Regions from separate parts of the Anoxybacillus sp. P3H1B genome, predicted to be linked through region 3. Evidence: riboswitches for the same ligand, from Rfam matches in the RefSeq annotation. Region 3 holds a riboswitch; each other region holds the start of a gene.
The links. Region 3 has a riboswitch for lysine ahead of AT864_RS09855 (amino acid permease). Riboswitches for the same ligand answer to the same signal wherever they lie in the genome.
Positions count from the first base shown of each region.

Region 1 (6,590 bases), on a different contig from region 3:
TTGACATCAAACACATGAATCGTGCCTTCCGTTGCTTGATCAATTCCCGCGATTAATTTCACTAAAGTCGTTTTCCCCGCTCCTGATGGACCTAGCATTCCAAAAATTTCTCCCCTCTCCACAGCAAGGGCAATGTCATCAAGAACTTTCTTTTTTCCAAATACTCTCGACACATGCTCAACACAAATGCACGGTTTCGCTGCCATCTTTATTCCTCCATCTCACCAAAAATGAGTGATTACTCACTTCATTATAACTTGCTCTCGAATAAAAATAAAGTGAGTACTCACTCATCAAATAAAGAATTTTTAGAGACTTTATTCTCGACCGTTCAACCTCATGGCCGAAAACAGCCCCTTTCTCCGCTACAATAACGATTCCAGTCCCTCCATCCGCAACAGATTTCTTTAAGAACTTTGCCACCAATGTTGATCGTCTCTTCTCCGACCATCGTTCCGCCTAAACGTTCGCAACAATGTTTCGAAGGGTTATCATTGAGTACCCAAACGATCATCGAGCGAATTCCATCGTTCCACAAATCTTTGATGAACGCACTCACAGGTTTTTTCCATATCCTTTTCGCTGCGCTTCTTTTAGTAAATAAATGGCGTACAGCTCTCCTTCGTACTCTGCAAGCGTTCCTTCTTTTAAGCGATTGTTCCCGTCGGAAACAAAGACGCACACCATCCCGTGCTCCTCCACAACCAAAATATGGTGATGGTCTTGCCGCATTCCCTGTTTTCACCGTTCTTCCCTTTCTGTCACATTTAACTTCTGTAAATTCCTTTGTCGGTCGTTTTCCACCTTTCCACTTGCACATGCGCGATCGCTTTGGCATCTTCGAGCGTGGCTTTGCGAATGTTCCTCATCTTTCTCTCCTTTTCTTCATATCCTATTCCCTTTGCATTTCTACATGAGCTCGACAAAAAAAGGAAGAAAACCTACAACAGTTGCTTCCTATCCTCTATAGAAAAAAGCTGGCCAAAAAAAGCTAGCCAGCCTTCCAATCAAGCAAATCGGTCATTTTTATAGTTGTTGATCATTGACGCTGTCCAGCCACTGCTCAATTTCTTCCATAACCGACTGAACGCAACCATCTGCAAATGGCGATATTAAATGAGCCACTTGTACAAGTTTGGTAAATGACTTGCTTCCTCCCTCACGGCAAAGCGTTAAATAATCGCGCCACGCTTCCTGATAGTTTTCTCTTGAACGCTTCCAAAACTGAAATGCACACATTTGCGCAAGCGTATAGTCAACATAATAAAAAGCCGTTGTATAAATATGGCTTTGCCGTTGCCAAAAACCGCCGCGTTCCAAATAATCATGGCCATCGTAATCCCTTGTTGGCATGTATTTTCGTTCGATTTCCCGCCATTTTCTCTTCCGTTCCGCTGGTGTTGCCTCCGGATTTTCATAAACGAAGTGCTGGAATTCATCAACCGCCACCCCGTATGGCAGAAACAGCACAGCCGAGCTTAAATGATGAAATTGATATTTTTTCGTATCTTCTTTAAAGAACAGCTCCATCCATGGCCATGTGAAAAACTCCATGCTCATGGAATGGATTTCACACGCCTCTAACGTCGGCCAATTATACTCTGGAATTTCGTAATGGCGGCTTTCATACACTTGAAAAGCGTGGCCCGCTTCATGGGTGAGAACATCAATATCGCCGGACGTGCCAGTAAAATTCGCAAAAATAAATGGCGCTTTATATTCTTCTATATATGTGCAGTAACCACCGCTTGCTTTCCCTTTTTTGGCCAAAAGATCCATCCATTCATTTTCAATCATAAACCGGAAAAACTCGCCTGTTTCTGGTGACAGCTCTTCATACATTTTTCGGCCGTTTTCGATAATCCACTTTGCATCCCCTTTTGGAATCGGATTGCCCGTCGGGAATGAAAACGCTTCATCGTAATATTTCAGCTTCTCAACGCCAATTCTTTTCCTCTGGCGTTCATACAGCTTTTCTGCTAACGGCACAATATAAGCTTTCACCTGCTCACGGAATCGCGCAACCATTTCAGCATTATAATCGGTCCGTCCCAACCTTGCATATCCAAGTTCAATAAAGTTGTTAAACCCTAGTTTTTTTGCAATGCTTGTACGCACTTTGACAAGCTGATCGTAAATATGGTCAAATTGTTCCTCATGCGTTTCAAAAAAGGCAAATCGCGCTTCATTTGCCCGCTTCCGCATTTGCCGATCAGGCGACTCCACAAACGGCTGCAGCTGTGCCAACGTGTATTCTTGTCCTTCAAATAAAATTTTTGCGGAGGCTACCAATTTCGTATACTCGCTTGCTAGCTTATTTTCTAACTGTAAATCCGCGACAATCTCAGGAGAAAACGTTTTAAGCTCTGTTTCCGCAAGTGCAAATAACTGTTTTCCCCAGCGTTTTTCGAGCTCCGAACGAAATCGGGAGGCGACGAGCGCCTCATAATATTCGTTGACAAGGCCTTTGACAATCGGATCCACCTCATCGAAAAAATCTTGCTCCTGCTTATAAAAATCATCATTTGTATCAACCGTATGGCGAATATAGCAAATTTGCGCCATCGTGCTAAATTCGTTGCGCAGTTTATTGATTTGCTTCATCGCTTCATCCTGCTCTTCCGCATGCAGGGCCTGCTGAAACGCCTGCAATGCCGCTTGAAATTCTGTCTTTAGTTTTTCCATGTCAGGGCGTTTATATAGAAACTCGGAAAACTTCAAATCCATCCCTTCCTTTTCCTCAAAAATTTCTAACCTTAGTTATATTCCACTTGTTTGCTAAAAATTCCTGTTCATGCTTCAGATAAAAGCATATTGACGAATATTGTCGAATCGTGTATGATTATCAAGGTAATTGAATATTTTTTCTTCTCGTCAACTTAGATGAGATAGAGGTTGCAATGGATAAAAGTAGTTTGAATGAGGGACAGAGGAACCGATGACTTCAAACGAAAGGATCCATTGCCGAAGTTTGCAGCGTACTCTGGCGCCGCAAGCTGGGCCTGCATTCGAATAGAGTCAGGACTGCCATCGCTTATCTTATATGGAAGCGATGGAGCGCTATCTACATTAAGTTCGATGCGGATGTCACATGCACCCGTTGAAAACTTAAGGGTGTATTTTTTTTTTGATAAATGCGCAAATCAGAAAGGAGTAGGGGTTATATTGCAGCAAAATAAACTAGGTCTCTGGGTATTAACGGCGCTTGTCGTTGGGAATATGGTTGGATCAGGAATTTTTATGCTTCCTCGTTCACTTTCAGAAGCCGCGAGCCCTTTAGGGGTCATTTTAGCTTGGCTATTAACAGGTGGCGGAGTGCTAATGACCGCTCTTGTCTTTGGCAATTTAGCGATTCGCAAGCCTGCGTTAAATGGCGGGCCGCAAATTTACGCGAAGGAATTGTTTCCAAAGGGCTCAAACGCCTCGGTTTTATCGGGATTTATGTCTTCCTGGGGCTATTGGATTGGAAATTTTGCTGGAAACGTGGCCATTATTACGACATTTACGAGTTATTTATCCACATTCTTTCCGATTTTAACAAGCAAACAAACCGTATTTATGGTAGGCGCTACACCGATCAAACTCGGCAACCTCCTTACATTTATGGTTTGTACCGCTCTATTATGGGGAATGCACTTTATTATTTTGCGCGGCATCGAGGGAGCCGGAAAACTAAATTTCATAGCCACTTCGGCAAAGGTACTCGGCTTCTTTTTATTTATTGCCATAAGCTTATTTGCATTTGATAAAAGCAACATCGGCTCTATCGTCGCTCCGCGTTACGATGAAGCAGGCCATTCCGTTAGCCTGTTCGGGCAAGTGACCGGCGCGGCCGTTGCGACATTATGGGCATTTGTCGGAGTGGAATCTGCGATTGTGTTCGCTTCACGTGCACGCAAGCAAACAGATGTCAAACGGGCAACCATTCTTGGTTTGCTGATTGCTCTCATCATTTACATTGGCATAAGTGTGCTTGTAATGGGCTTGCTTCCGCAAAAACAGTTGATTCATTCAGAGAAGCCTTTAGTGGATGCGATTCAAACCATTTTAGGACCAAGCGGCGCATACATCTTAGCTGGACTTGGCCTCATCAGCCTTCTTGGCTCGACGCTCGGCTGGGTGCTATTAAGCGCGGAAGTTCCATATCAAGCCGCGAAGCAAGGATTATTTATCCCTGCTTTCTTAAAAGAAAACAAAAAAGGAATGCCGAAACTCGCTTTAGTTTTGTCAAATGGATTAGCGCAAATTTTCATTTTCTCAACGATCTCTCATTCGATGTCAGCTGCATTTGATTTTGTCATTTATATTGCGACACTCGCTTATCTTGTTCCTTACTTTATCGCTTCTGTCTTTCAGCTCAAGCTCACATGGACAGGAGAGACATATGAAACCAATACAAAGCAGCGAATCACGGATGGAGTCATTGCAGCACTGGCCACTATTTATTCCATTTGGGTCATTATCGCGGGAACATCTGACATCAAAACCTTTATGCTTGGCGTTGCGTTGCTCGCAAGCGGCATCATTTTTTATCCGCTTGTAAAAAAAGCAGTAGACAAAGAAAAAAACGCGAAAAAAAGACTGTCAGCTTAATCCAAAAAAGAGGGGTTTCTCCCTCTCTTTATCTTTTATCTATAGTCCCTCCTCTCTCTTTATCAAAAAAGAACGCGCGCCCGCCACCCATTATAAAAAAGCGCCAGCGAATCTTTGATCCGCTGGCGCTTTCACCATCCGTACTTATTGCTGTTTCGCACCGTATCCCATTTTTTTCAATAACTCAATAACCTGTTCTTTCTCTTCAATCGTTAATCCGGAAAGTGTTTCATGGATCGTTTGTTCATGCTCCGGAAATACCTTTTCAATAAAAGCTTTTCCCTTATCCGTAATCGAAGCATAAGTTACACGGCGGTCCTTTTCACATGCTTTGCGCATAATTAGCCCTTTTTGCTCTAATTTATCGACAACATATGTGATGCTGCCGCTTGCCAGTAAAATTTTCCCGCCAATTTGCTGCAATGGCTGATCCCCCTTATGATATAGCAATTCCAACACAGCAAACTCCGTAGGGTTCACGCCGAACGACTGAATGGATTTATTTACTTGATCATTAACAGCACGGTACGCTCTTGACAGCACAATAAATAGCTTTAATGATTGCAAAATTTCCTCTCTATCCGCCACTTGTCATCAAATCCTTTATCGGTCGAATTCGAAGCCATTGTAGCGAAAAATCCTCTCTTTGTCAATGAAACGCCCCGATCTACGCCGTCCATTCCGTACGTTCTTCTGCCATTCGTTTCATTGCTAGAAAACCTCTCGGCGAATCGAATCGATTCCATCCATCAAAAAGCGCAAGAATCGCTTAAGATTCCTGCGCTTTTTGGTTATTGAACAGCTTCTTCTTTTTCCTCATAAGGATGGGCAACCCAGCCAGATGGATCAATAAACAAACGAACAGCTACCACTTGGCGGTCTTCCATTAATGTGAAGAAATGCGGATTTCCTTCTGGAACGGAAATAACATCGCCAGCTTCCAGCTGCACTTCAAAATATCCTGTTTGTTCGTCGCCTTTAATAATGAAAATGCCGTGTCCTGCGACGATGGCGCGTACTTCATCCTCCGTATGGATATGCACTTGTTCAAATTTCTTCAATAATTCCTCTAAATTCGGAGTAGCATCTGATAAAGCGACAACATCCCACGCTTTATAGCCTCTTCTTGCTGCTAAATCCTCAATATCATCTTTAAAAATCGCTAAAATTTCCTCTTTTTCCTCGTCACTCAAAACAAACGTTTCTTTTAAGTGACTTGGCAGCTTGCTAACATCCCAATGTTCATACAGAACGCCTTGCTTTTCTAAAAAGCTCCCTACATTCTCATGACCTTTGATCCATTCACCTGTGTTTCTAATTTTAATAACTGCCATTTTTCATCCCTCCATTGTCATTTTAAAATCTATGAAGTGAATACTTTGTGACCTTTTAGCATAAGCAGCTTAACATGATAGCTAAACAAAAACTCGCACGCTTCTAAAAACTTTTTCGCTTCAAAGGAGCTTCTTCCCCATACGGTAATACCGTGGTTGCGAATCAGCACCGCTCCGCTATCTGCCGAGACGTGCTTCGAAAACTCAGCGGCAAGCGTCGGAATGTGCGCATGATTCCGAATAATCGGAATGCGAAAAACCGCATCTTCCTCCCAAAGACCAAACGCTTTAATCATTTCTTGGCCGGTAAAAATGACTTCCCCATCATCCCCATACAGTTCAGAGACGACATTATTATCAATCGTATGAACATGAAGCACGCAGCCAGCGTTCGTTTTATTATAAATTTCCACATGCAGCAAGGTTTCAGCCGATGGCTTTAAATGGGTCGACTCAGCCGGATTGCCCAAAGCGTCGACAAGAAGAAAATCATCATTTGTTTGCTTTCGTTTATCTTTTCCGCTGGCCGTAACGAAAAAGGTTAGCGGCTGATCAGCCACCTTGATCGATAGATTCCCACTTGTTCCCAAAAACCAATCGCGGGAAGCCAGTTCTGCTTTGACATCAGCAAGCTCTGCCCATTTCTTCAATAAATCGCTCATG
Region 1 is NZ_LPUG01000011.1:62,172-68,761, reverse strand. It holds gene AT864_RS04470 (ABC transporter ATP-binding protein) at 1-206, opposite strand, end outside; gene AT864_RS18265 (GNAT family N-acetyltransferase) at 556-732, opposite strand; gene AT864_RS04460 (M3 family oligoendopeptidase) at 1,027-2,721, opposite strand; lysine riboswitch at 2,882-3,071, shown strand; gene AT864_RS04455 (amino acid permease) at 3,166-4,593, shown strand; gene AT864_RS04450 (MarR family winged helix-turn-helix transcriptional regulator) at 4,738-5,181, opposite strand; gene AT864_RS04445 (acireductone dioxygenase) at 5,385-5,927, opposite strand; gene AT864_RS04440 (methylthioribulose 1-phosphate dehydratase) at 5,957-6,589, opposite strand; gene AT864_RS04435 (2-hydroxy-3-keto-5-methylthiopentenyl-1-phosphate phosphatase) at 6,586-6,590, opposite strand, start outside.
Region 1: linked by a shared signal. The riboswitch ahead of AT864_RS04455 (amino acid permease) and the one ahead of AT864_RS09855 (amino acid permease) in region 3 are both predicted to bind lysine.

Region 2 (6,590 bases), on a different contig from region 3:
TGATTTCCAGCAGTACGGTCTTGTCTGGTTATGAACGCACGGCGGCTTTTTCATCCAATTGAAACGCCGTATGCAACGCTTCTACTGCTGCAACCATATTTTCTTGAGACACGACGGTTGAAATTTTGATTTCGGACGTGCTGACCATTTTTATTTCAATCCCTTTATCCGCTAACACTTGAAACATTTGTGCAGCTACACCTGGATTAGAGATCATTCCTGAGCCGACAATCGATACTTTGGCCAGTTGGCTTTCATATTCTATCTTTGCTCCCTTGAATGATTCCAACACTTGCAAAGTCTCAGGCAAATCCTCTGTGCGAATGGAAAACGACACAGCTGCTGCTCCGCTATTGGTTGTATTTTGAATAATAATATCGACATTAATCCCGCGATTCGCTAACGCTGTAAAAACGGTTGGCAACATAGGCAACTCGTGCGGGAGCCCTTGGACCGTCACTTTTGTTACTTGATCTTCAAAAGCAATCCCTCTGACAATTAAATGCTGTTCCATTGAAACATCCTCCTTTACCGTTGTTCCGCTCTCTTCCTCCATACTCGAACGAACTTCCAGCAATACTTGATAATTTTTAGCAAACTCTACAGCCCGCGGATGAAGCACTCCTGCTCCAAGATTGGCCAGCTCTAGCATCTCATCATAGGAAATTTCCTCTAGCTTTTTCGCTGCTTTTACATAGCGCGGATCGGTAGTAAACACTCCTGTCACATCTGTATAAATATCGCACTTATCCGCTTGTAGAGCGGCCGCTAAAGCTACAGCTGTCGTGTCAGAACCGCCGCGACCAAGAGTCGTGATATCTCCCTTTTCCGTCACTCCTTGAAAACCAGCCACAATGACGATTTGTCCTGCTTGCAAATATTGATGAATTCTCGTTGTGTCGATATCTATAATGCGGGCATTGCCATGAACAGTCTCTGTCTTGATTCCAGCTTGCCAGCCCGTTAAAGAAACAGCTGCATACCCCTTTTCTTGCAAAGCCATCGCTAATAGGGCAATACTCACTTGCTCCCCTGTCGAAAGAAGCATATCCAGCTCCCGCTTGCTAGGTTGGGACGTTAGCTGTTTGGCTAAATCCACAAGCTGATTCGTCGTCTTTCCCATCGCTGAAACGACAACGACCACTTGATGTCCTTTTTGCACCTCGCTCATTACTCGATCAGCGACATGCTGAATACGTTCAATAGATCCTACAGACGTTCCGCCAAATTTTTGCACAATCATTCCCATTTTTCTCATCCCTTGTTCTTAAAATGTTGATTTCAGCATCCATACCGGTATAGAAACAAATAAAAAACAGCAATGAGAGGCTTCTCATTGCTGTGCATAACGAAATAAGAAAAGAAACGAATTCGCTCCACACAGTGAGATAGCTCTCCAAGATGGGTCATCTTGACAGTCCTACATTTCTTAAACGCAGGACCAGCAGGAAAAGCAATGAGACTTCCCCCACTTCGGCGAGCCTCCCCTTTCGGCATTTTTCTTTGGAACCCATTTTCCTCCAAATGCCTACTCTTGAAGTTCGCGCCTCTATCTTCACTTCTGTGCTTAGAAGTGTATAAATATGCAATTAAGGTGATTGTATCAGCTTTTTCTCCAATTGACAATACTATTCTCGCAGCTTTTCATAAATTTTTTCAGCAACTGCGCGAGGAATCGCCGCTTTTTGCAGCTCCTCAATCGTCGCTTCTTTTATATTTTTTAAAGAGCCAAAATGCTTAAGAAGCGCTTTTTTTCGCTTTTCTCCAACTCCCGGAATGTGGTCAAGCGCGGACTGAAATAACGATTTTCCTCGCGTCTGGCGATGAAACGTAATAGCAAAACGATGGACTTCATCCTGAATGCGCTGCAGCAAATAAAATTCTTGGCTGTTTCGCGACAATGGCACGATTTGTGGTGGATCTCCCATGATTAATTCCGATGTGCGATGCTTGTCGTCTTTTACAAGACCGGCAAGCGGAATTTCCAAGCCCAACTCATTTTCTAACACATCGCGAACAGCCGCCAGATGTCCCTTTCCTCCATCAATTAAAATCAAATCCGGAAGAGGAAGGCGTTCCTTTAAAGCACGGCTATATCGCCGCCGTACAACCTCGCGCATTGATTCATAATCATCTGGCCCCTTCACAGTTTTAATTTTATATTTGCGATATTCTTTTTTCTCAGGCTTGCCGTCGATAAACACCACCATCGCCGAAACCGGATCAGCCCCATGGATATTAGAATTATCAAACGCTTCGATTCGATGCGGTGTTGGAATGTTCAACGCAACTCCTAAGTTTTCAACCGCTTTAACCGTTCGTTCTTCATCGCGTTCAATAAGATAAAACTTCTCTTTTAAAGCGATCGCTGCATTTTTACTCGCAAGATCGACCAGCTCTTTTTTCTTTCCTCTTTTCGGCTGAATAACAGGCACCTGGAGCAACTGCTCAGCCAAGCTTCCGTCAACCTCAAGCGGCAGGATTACTTCTTTTGGCTTAAAATGATTCTCCTTGGAGTAAAATTGTCCTAAAAATGTGAGCAGCTCTTCATCGGGATCTTGATGCAGCGGAAAGATCGAAACATCCCGCTCGATTAGCTTTCCTTGACGAATAAAAAAGACTTGGACGCACATCCATCCTTTGTCATAGGAGTAGCCGAACACATCTCTGTTAACAAAATCCTTCATCGTCATTTTCTGTTTTTCCATCATCGCTTCAATATGCGCAATTTGATCACGGTATTCTTTAGCTCGTTCAAATTCAAGGGCTTCTGCTGCTTTGTTCATTTTTTCAACCAATTCTTTTTTTATGTCTTGGTGTCCCCCGTTTAAAAAACGGACAATCTGTTCCACTATTTCTTTATTTTGTTGTTCCGAAACCGAATAGATACACGGAGCGAGACATTGTCCCATATGATAATAAAGACAGGCGCGGTTCGGCAGGGACGCGCACTTGCGAAGCGGATACATGCGATCGAGCAATTTTTTAGTCTCATTTGCAGCCTGCACGTTCGGATACGGTCCAAAATATTTGCCGCGATCTTTTTTTACCTTTCTTGTAATAATGAGACGTGGATGCTCCTCAGCTGTAATTTTAATAAATGGATAGCTTTTATCATCTTTGAGCATGACATTATATTTTGGATCGTATTTTTTGATTAAATTCATTTCTAAAATAAGCGCTTCAATATTTGATGAGGTCACAATATATTCAAAATCCGCTATTTCATTCACAAGGCGCAGCGTCTTTCCATCATGCGTTCCAGTAAAATAAGAACGAACACGGTTTTTTAATACTTTCGCTTTTCCTACATAAATCACTGTGCCATTTTTATCTTTCATTAAATAGCAGCCGGGCTGCTCTGGCAAAACCGATAGCTTCTCTTTTAAGTGATCATGCATCATAATCACTCCAATGCTTAGTCTTTCCATTCATAAAGTGTAATTTTGCCGTATACCGGATCCGCCAGCTTACTTGAATCATACGTTTTGATTTTCCGCAAATGTCCGGTCAGCGATACACCTTGTGACTGGAATCCCTTCACTACATGATCCGTTATATAAATTTTAGCATGTGGATAGTTCGTTTGATGTTGTAAAAAAAATGAAAAATGCAAGGCTTGTTCATACGGAAAGGTAACACGAAGGTATTCGAGCACCCTCGCTTCTTCCCATGTGTACAAAACAAACCGTTCCTTCCTCTGTTGTAAATCATATGCTAATTGATAGGTGGCTGGCAAGTGTAAGGCTTGCTCACGCAAGTTCCATGTGCCAACAACAAGCTGGATCACAAGAACAGCGAGAGCAAACAGCTTCTTATACGCCGGCATCCCTCTGTCCAAAAAACGAAGCCATCCATAAAAAAGTAAAAAGTGAACAATGGGAAGAGCATGGCGCGGCTTCTCAATATTTTGAGCAAACAAAGCCCAAATCCCATACATAAAAATGCAAATAAGCAGCCAGCGCGGAAAAGAGAAGCGTCGGACAGAGTAAAACGCCCAAACGAATAACGCGATATATATTGTCAACAAGACGAAAGTACGACTAGAGAGACCAATCCAAACCATATTATGAAATAAAAAATAGCTTGTTCGCTCCCAAAGCGACTGCTGATCCGTTGCGGCCGTTCCTCCCCATTCCTGAAAATGCCCATTCGTAAACGAAAAAGCCAGTTTAATAAAGCTCATCAAGCCTCCTTCTGTCATAGCAACCCCTATGATCCAAATGGATTGAAAAATGGCGGCAAAACAAATAAAGAGCAATAAACGGGAGATTCTTCGATATTTTCGCCAATCTTCATACCATACAAAAGCGAAAGCAAGGGCAAAAGGAGCGTATGAAAGCCGGATGCCTAACAGCAAACTAAATACAAACAAAGACAATAGTTGAGCGTGCCAAGAAAGCCTAGTTTTGGCCCGCTCAATCGCCCATAGATACCACCATAAAACCGCTAATGCCGCTCCGTCCGACATCGGCTGAAGACAAATCAATACGACATAGCTAGCTGATTGCACTAGCACTGTAACAATCCATGCTTTTTCTTTTGAACTATATTGTGTTGCCAGCAAAAAAATAGGCACTGAAGCTGACGCGAGCATCATCACATTAAAAACGGATAAAGCTTTTGCCGGATTAGCGACAAACGAATGAACGAGCATTCCTCCCAAAACAAAATAAGGATAGCCAGGAAAATGAGGTTGCATCGCTAATAAATCATAGCGGTCTAAAGCAAAGGCAAAATCCACTTGGTCCCACGATGCAGCATATGGACTTGCATAGTAGATTTCAATTCCAAACAGCAAAACCAGTGCTAAAAAACCAAAATATGACATATATCGATGATTTCCCAGAAAATATTTTTTCATCTCATTCACCTTCACAAATGAAAAAGTACAAGACCTTTATGTCCTGTACTTTTTACATAATTTGCTTCGTTTTGGGTTCAAGCGTTTGCGAATCAGCGCTTGTTGGTTCCCCCTTTTTTGCGTGTCGACTATTAATGAGCAAAGAAATGACGACAAAATAACCAATATAAGCAACGATTTCTTCAAGAGAAGGCATCGCTGAATAGCCAAATAACGCTTTTAAAAAGACGCCGATGTTCCCTGAAAGCAGCGGATGCACCCCGTGATCACGAATATAGTGCTCATAATCAATAGGATGTTCAGGCAGCAGCCATGTTAAATCATATACATGAGGCATCACGCTACCAATAATATTTAAATCTTGCAGCATTGAAATCGCTTGAACGAGCAGACCGGCTGCAATCAATAGAATAAAAGCTCCTGTGACTTTAAAAAAGGTTTTGAGCGGAATGCGCATCGTTCCTTTAAAGAAGAAATAGCTTACTAGCGCAGCAAGCAGCACACCAGTAATGGCTCCCCAGCCTTGCATAGCGGCACTGATATTTCCTCCTGTGATGGCTGCAAAGAAAAAGACCGTTTCAACCCCCTCACGGAGCACCACTAAAAACGAATGGATCACCATCCCAATGACATTTCCTGTAGTAATAAAGCGATCCATCTTTCCTTCCATATTTCTTTTCATGTCGCGGCTATGCTCAGCCATCCAAAACACCATTTGTGTCAATAAGATGGTCGAAACAAGCATAATCGAAACTTTTAAATACATTTCGCTGCCCATTGCCGCAAACCCGGTAAAAACGACCTGAAAAAGAAGAGCCACTCCAGCGCTTGCCAGCACCGCCAAGCCGGCCCCCAGCCATACATATTTCGTATATTTCGTATGATTCACTCTCTTTAAATAAGAGGTAATAATTCCGACGATAAGCAGGGCCTCTAATACTTCACGAAACGTAATTAACAGCGCTTGAACCTCCATCAGCAGCTCTCCTTTCTAAACGGTCAGTTTCGTTTCCGGCGCACGGCATAGATGACAACCGCAACAATAGCCGCCACTAATACAAGAAGCGGAAGCCAGTTTTTTACCTTCGATAAATCTGTCCATTCGTTTTGACTTGATGCCGTTTCCTTTTTTTCAGTGGCGTTCTCTGAAAAATGCCCAACTTTTAAGCTTTTCAATGCAAACTGCTTTTGCAGCGAGCTCAAAATCGTTTGTTCGCTTTTTTTAAATTGCTCAACATTCGATTGTTTTTGACCGACGCCAAACAATCCCGGATTTCCTAATGATTGCAGCGCTTTATTAAACTCGTCCCGCAACCGTTGATCAAGCTCAGCGTCTTGCGATTGAACAGCGGGAGAAAGGGCTTCATATGTAGCAAACGCTTTCGCTAATAATCGTTTACTTGTTTCGTACTGGTCAAAATTCTCCTCAATATTTTCAAGACGGCGGGCAATATTTAAAACAAGAACTTTCTTCATATCTTTTATAGTCGCTTCTTTATCTTTTTTCTTAATATCAGCCAGCACCGTTTCCACTGGCTCCTCCCCCATATGCATCTCAATTTCTTCCTTCACCGTTTCAAAAATCGTTTTGGCTTCAGAAAAGTTTGGCGGCTCCTGATTCAGCTTTTCAGCCATTTGTTTATAAGCCTCTGCTATTTTTTCTTGATTTGGATCACCGTATGAATAAGCCAAAACATGGTTCGGAATGTAATTGAGAATGAATATC
Region 2 is NZ_LPUG01000009.1:552,365-558,954, forward strand. It holds gene AT864_RS03030 (aspartate kinase) at 29-1,249, opposite strand; lysine riboswitch at 1,382-1,560, opposite strand; gene uvrC (excinuclease ABC subunit UvrC) at 1,629-3,401, opposite strand; gene AT864_RS03045 (nucleoporin-interacting protein) at 3,419-4,864, opposite strand; gene AT864_RS03050 (FTR1 family protein) at 4,917-5,840, opposite strand; gene AT864_RS03055 (hypothetical protein) at 5,864-6,590, opposite strand, start outside.
Region 2: linked by a shared signal. The riboswitch ahead of AT864_RS03030 (aspartate kinase) and the one ahead of AT864_RS09855 (amino acid permease) in region 3 are both predicted to bind lysine.

Region 3 (6,590 bases):
TTCAAACTAAATCCCTCTCCCCTTAATATGGAGAGAGGGATTTAGCGTAGCGGTTTGCGAAATCCTGCATCTTGTGCCTCTTTCTCAGTACAAAACATTCTTTCTGCCTTTGTTACCTTATATTGCGGACTTCCAGGAACATGATAAATTTTTTCTCCGCTTTTTGAAATATTGCCTTTAATCATTGGCTTGGAGCACGATGATGAAGAAGAAGCTTGATCGTTAAATCCTTGATCTGTTGCATAATTTTCTATTGACCAAATCCCCAGTTGCTTCTCCCTGGCTTTCTCCTGAATTTGCCGGAATTCATCGACATATTTCGTATTAGGCTCAAATACGTAAGCCACCCGAGCATAGCCCTGCTCCAGCAGCAGCTCATTAAGCATTTTGTTTCCGATCCATACATAGGCTAGCAACCGGCCGTATTTGTCTCGTTCTCTCACATCCAATTCCAGCTCCACCTTTGTCCCTGATGGCAGTAATTGCTTCACATATTGACTTGACTCCACGCCAAACGGCTGCACGGGCTTGGTCGGATGTACAGATTCAGGTGTGTCAACCAACAATAAACGGACGGTTTCTTCTTTGCTTCCGACTGCAACTTTTAACGTATCCCCATCAATGACCCGTTGAACAATAGCTGGAATTTTTTCTGAAGATGATTGGCATCCCGTTAACACGAGAACCGCAAAAGCAGTCAAAAGCGCCATGAGGTATTTCTTCAATCTTTCTCCTCCTTCCGTATCTTATCGTAGCGCATCTCAGAAAACTTGACCACTATTTGTTCACTTTTTTATCCATAATCCTAAGCTTTCAAGACCATACACAACATTTTCCAAGGCGCATGGATCGCCTAAAAATAGAACTATTATTCCGTTTATATGGAGAAACTATAGAGAAAATGGAACGAACCTTTCGATCTTTTCATTTAAGCGATGCCATCCAATGGAATGGGTCAACATTTCTTCCTCAAACGAGTATGAATTGAACAAGCACCATGAATGCCCTGTTTCCATTGAACGAAATAGCTAGTATATAGAGTATGATGGAAAGATTCATTATACAAATAATATAATATTTAGATTAATAACACTATTAAATCGATAAAGATAAGTTTAAAAGTTTATATTTTTCTATTTCTATATAATTTTATTGACTTATAGATATTTTATAAAATAAAATGTTCTTTGCACGATCATCAATTTAGGAGGAAGAAAAATGGGAGCATTACCTGAGGTTCAACCGATGCAACAGGAACAAAGCAAAAAACATCCTCCCGGGCTTTATCTTTTATTCTTCACCGAGATTTGGGAGCGTTTTAGCTACTATGGAATGCGGGCGATCCTAGTTCTTTATTTAACGACAGCAACCATTAGTGGCGGTTTAGGATTTGATCAAAGAATCGCCGTAAGTATTTATGGGTTCTTTACAGGGATTGTTTATTTTACCCCTATTATCGGTGGATACCTTTCTGACCGCTTTTTAGGTCGTCGCTTAGCTATTACCATCGGCGGAATTATTATGGCCGTCGGCAATCTTATACTGTTTGCGGTCAATACAAAAATAGGGTTATATACGGGGCTTTTACTATTAATTATCGGAAACGGTTTCTTTAAACCTAATATTTCGACGCTTGTCGGTGAATTGTACGGACCAAATGACAAGCGCCGCGATGCAGCCTTTACCATTTTCTATATGGGAATTAACATCGGCGCCTTTTTTGCTCCGCTGATCTGTGGATTTTTAGCTGAAGATTATTTTAAAACGACTGTCAATGGCGTCGTGCAGTATGGATTTAAATATGGTTTCCTTGCCGCATCCATCGGTATGATAATTGGTCAAGTATTTTTTAATCTATTAGGAAATCGTTATCTAGGAGAAATCGGCAAAAAGCCGATTGGCAAACAGAAAACAGCTTCAACTGCGCCAAAAGAGCCGTTAACAAAAAAAGAAAAACAGCGCATTCGTGTGATCTTAATTTTAATGTGCTTTGTTGTCTTTTTCTGGGCTGGCTTCGAACAAGCAGGAAGCTCGCTTACATTGTATACCGATAAGTTCGTCGATAAATCCATCGGCAGCTGGACCATGCCAACCTCTTGGTTTCAATCATTAAATCCATTATTTATCGTTCTATTAACACCCGTTTTATCTGCATTATGGGTAAAATTGGCTAACTCTAAACGCGGTGATTTATCAGCTCCGACAAAGATGGGATTAGGTATGATTTTGCTTGGTCTCGGATTTGCTGTTTTGGTTCCTGCTCTGCTGCAAACCGGAAGCGACGAGCAACACATTACGGTAAAAGCAAATGCATTATTTATTGTTTTAACATACTTTTTGCATACGCTTGGTGAGCTTTGCCTATCACCGGTTGGGCTATCACTTACAAGCCGCATCGCACCGATTCGTCTCGCTTCCCTGCTAATGGGAGTTTGGTTATCAGCAACTGGTATCGCGAATATTTTAGCAGGTCAATTAGCAGCTTTTACGGAGTCATTAGGCTATCTAGAAATTTTCAGCTTAATTGGCGGCATTACCATTGTTCTTGGCTTTGTTCTGTTATTATTATCGAAAAAACTTGTAGAAATGTCAGAATAATAAAGAAAAAAGGATTCACTTATATCGTGAATCCTTTTTTCTTTGCTTATTTACCATTGGTCGTTTTAACATTCTTCAGTCGAGAAGTCTCCCATTTCTAAATCTTGCGAAGCTTGATGAAAGTGGGAGATGAATCGACTTCGGACAAGGACAGGCTTTTGCCTGTTCAATTGTCTGACCCTGTGGTAAAATAAACCTATGTCGTTCTTTCATAACTAGATATAGGAGGTTGCATGGAGAAAATAAAATGCGAAAACCAAGCTGATCCTTCCATGCGTAAAATATCCAAGGTACAAAAGAACTCCGAATTGTCGGACATCTAGGGTTGGAACGACCCGAAGTCACGCTCAGGGAGACGAAAGGCGGCTTTCGTCGTGGAACTGAGAAGCTCCCACTTCAAGCTTTAGCTAAGTGGTGAGTAGTTCACGAAACAGGATTTCTATCGTTCCATGCCTCTCGCTCTATTCCACGTATATAGTAAACATAGAAGGGTTTGGCTTTTTTGCGATTGAAGCATAAATAAATATTGTTTTTGTACAAAAATTGTTTTATAATCATCATGGAACAAAATGAATAGCATCCTCATTCACCCGATGAGGTAGAGGTTGCGGCTTTTATGAGTACAGCGAACGAGATGCAGAGAACATTGAAGACTTCGCTCGAAGGGAAAAGCCGCCGAAGTTGGCACATTTCTCTGGATGTGCGAACTGGGGCTGTCACCGAATAGGGGCAGCACTGTCACGGTTTGCGTAAAGCAACCGTGGGGCGCTATCTTCACGGAAGGGTTGATACGGGTAATGATTGCATTGCCGCCGAATCTCCTTCGGCGGCTTTTTTTATTGCCCGGCTCCTTTCCATGACAACATGAAAAAAAGGAGCGATGAAAACATGGAAAGCGTCATTCAAAAACAGGAAGCCGCCACACCGGCTTCGCCTAACCAGCTGCAACGAAAGCTAAAAACAAGGCATTTAACAATGATTTCTCTTGGGGGAACGATTGGTACTGGGTTGTTTTTAGCAAGCGGCGGAGCGATTCATACCGCTGGACCGGGTGGAGCGCTCATAGCGTATATCGCGATTGGAGTGATGGTATATTTTTTGATGACCAGCCTTGCGGAAATGGCCGCTTATATGCCCGTTACCGGAACGTTTAGTACGTATGCAACGAAATTTGTCGATCCTGCTCTCGGATTTGCTTTAGGATGGAACTACTGGTATAACTGGGCCATTACAATTGCCGCAGAACTCTCGGCTGTGACTATGATCATGAAATTTTGGTTTCCGAATAGCCCTTCACTTTTATGGAGCGCATTATGCTTAGTGATTATGTTTTTACTTAACTATTTATCTGTAAAAGGATTTGGTGAAGCCGAATATTGGTTTTCCCTTATTAAAGTAGTAACGGTTATTATTTTTCTTATTGTCAGCTTTTTCATGATTGTAGGTATTATGGGTGGTGAAGCGGTTGGATTTAGAAACTTCACCATCGACGACGCTCCGTTCCATGGTGGGTTCATGGCGACTCTCGGCATTTTTATGGCCGCAGGATTTTCTTTCCAAGGAACAGAGCTGCTTGGGGTTGCAGCCGGTGAAAGCGAGGATCCGAAACGAAACATTCCTCGCGCCATTCGTCAAGTATTTTGGCGTATTTTGCTATTTTATATACTGGCTATTTTAGCAATCGGGCTGCTTATTCCGTATACAAATGAAAATCTAGCGAATAGCGACGTTACGGTCAGCCCATTTACTCTCGTCTTTGATAAAGCTGGCATTGCGTTGGCTGCATCCGTTATGAACGCCGTCATTTTAACAGCGGTTTTATCAGCCGGAAATTCCGGTATGTATGCGTCTACTCGAATGCTTTGGGATCTAGCAAAAGAAGGAAAAGCGCCAAAATTTCTGGCCAAGCTAAATCACCGCGGTGTTCCTGTTAATGCATTACTAGTCACAGCTTCACTAGGAACGCTTGCTTTTTTGGCTTCGTTCTTTGGCGATGGCACCGTTTATGTATGGTTATTAAATGCCTCTGGTATGTCGGGATTCATTGCGTGGCTAGGCATCGCGGTCAGTCACTACCGTTTCCGCAAAGCATATGCCGCGCAAGGGCGCGATCTCAATGATCTTCCTTATAAAGCCAAATGGTTTCCATTTGGACCATTGTTCGCTCTAGTGCTTTGCACGATTGTCATTTTGGGACAGAACTATGGGGCCTTTATGGGGAAGTCAATCGATTGGTACGGCATTCTCGTTTCCTACATTGGACTGCCATTGTTTTTAGCGGTTTGGCTTGGCTATAAAATCGTGAAAAAGACAAAGGTCGTTCCCCTCAAAGAATGTGAATTAGACTAAAAAACCGCTCGGCTATGCCAAGCGGTTTTTTCAGTCGTGCTTTTTCGTTTTCTGTTCTTCGTCATCCATGATGCCTTTTGTAGCATTTTTAAATTCGCGGAGCGTTTTTCCAGCTGCTTGTCCAAGCTCTGGCAGCTTTTTCGGGCCGAAAAGTAACAGGGCAAAAAATACGATCAAGGCAATCTCGCCAAATCCTATGTTCATATCATTCACTCCATGCGCTTCATTTTCGTCTTTTCCTTTTCCATTATATCATATCATCTTTGAATTACTACCACTTTCGCTTCAAAGTGGGAGATTCCTGCGAACATGGAAACATCCTTCGGTTTTTCAGCTAGCAGACCTTCCCCGTTGTTCCAACGGGAAACGACAAGAAAGCTTGTACATTCGTCCGCTTCACACGTTCGACTGGGCTCGGTTTTCGTTGCTTCGAACCGTGCACAGACAAGGGAACGTTGAAGCTTTTACGTAACGGACGGTGTTCCTTGTCACAATCCTCTATCTTCAGTTTTTCCAAGAACCACTTACAAGTATAGAATAGCACATAGATTCTTGTGATTCCACTACTTTGGCCAATGCCAACCGACATTTCTCTCTCTAACTCATGAAGCGATGTCCGTCATGTTCCTTGAGGCCATAGTCTTCTGTCGGGATATGGAGTAGTCCAATGATCGACATCCTTATTCGTTCAGTGCTTCAGAAACCGCTCTTGCCAGCCATTCCGCACTTTTTTTAGGAGAAGGAGCTAAACTGATCGCGCTAATGACAGACACCCCGTCTGCTCCAGCGGCAATAACCTTCTTTGCGTTGTTCGCGGTAATTCCGCCAATGCCCACGATCGGTATCGACAGACCATGCTCACGCATAAGACGAAGAACGGCCGTTCCTTGTGCCTCTTTTGCATCTTCTTTTGTGCTGGTTGGAAAAATAGGACCGACTCCAAGATAGTCAGCGCCTTGCTCAATGGCGCGTTTCGCTTCTGCCAAATTATGAGCTGAAACGCCGAGAATTTTATTTCCTATTTTTTTTCGTACGACATCTGCCCGTTCATCGTCTTGTCCAATATGGACCCCATCAGCATCAAGCTCTAATGCTAGCTCCACATCATCATTCACAATAAACGGAATATGGTGCTTCCGGCAAAGCGCTTGCAACTCTTTGGCTAATGCATACTGCTCCTTTTTCGAAAGAGCCCCTTTGCCCTTTTCGCGAAATTGAAACATCGTAATTCCGCCTTCAATCGCTTCTGTCAGCACCTCTAACGGACTTCGTTCACAATTGTTGCTTCCCATAATAAAATAAACACGTAATTGCTCTTTCAGACTATCCATTGAAGTTTGCGCCATTTTCATCACCTACGACATCCATTTTTGCCGATACGCCCAATGGTTGGTTGGGCCATGCCCATTGCCGATCCCCAGTTCGTTTTCAATCGCGGCTTGAATAAATGCTTTCGCTGTTTCGATCGCTTCATGGACGCTGCGCCCCTTAGCAAGCTCCGCTGTTACTGCAGCGGCAAACGTGCAGCCTGTTCCATGCGTATGTCTCGTTTCAATTCGGGCGCCCTTGAAATAGGAAAATTCACGGCCATCATATAGCAAATCAACCGCTGCATTTTCAACATCATCGTGGCCTCCTTTAAT
Region 3 is NZ_LPUG01000015.1:138,531-145,120, reverse strand. It holds gene AT864_RS09870 (histidine kinase N-terminal domain-containing protein) at 1-10, shown strand, start outside; gene AT864_RS09865 (thermonuclease family protein) at 42-725, opposite strand; gene AT864_RS09860 (peptide MFS transporter) at 1,219-2,598, shown strand; lysine riboswitch at 3,190-3,377, shown strand; gene AT864_RS09855 (amino acid permease) at 3,487-4,947, shown strand; gene AT864_RS09850 (twin-arginine translocase TatA/TatE family subunit) at 4,978-5,151, opposite strand; gene thiE (thiamine phosphate synthase) at 5,628-6,293, opposite strand; gene thiD (bifunctional hydroxymethylpyrimidine kinase/phosphomethylpyrimidine kinase) at 6,303-6,590, opposite strand, start outside.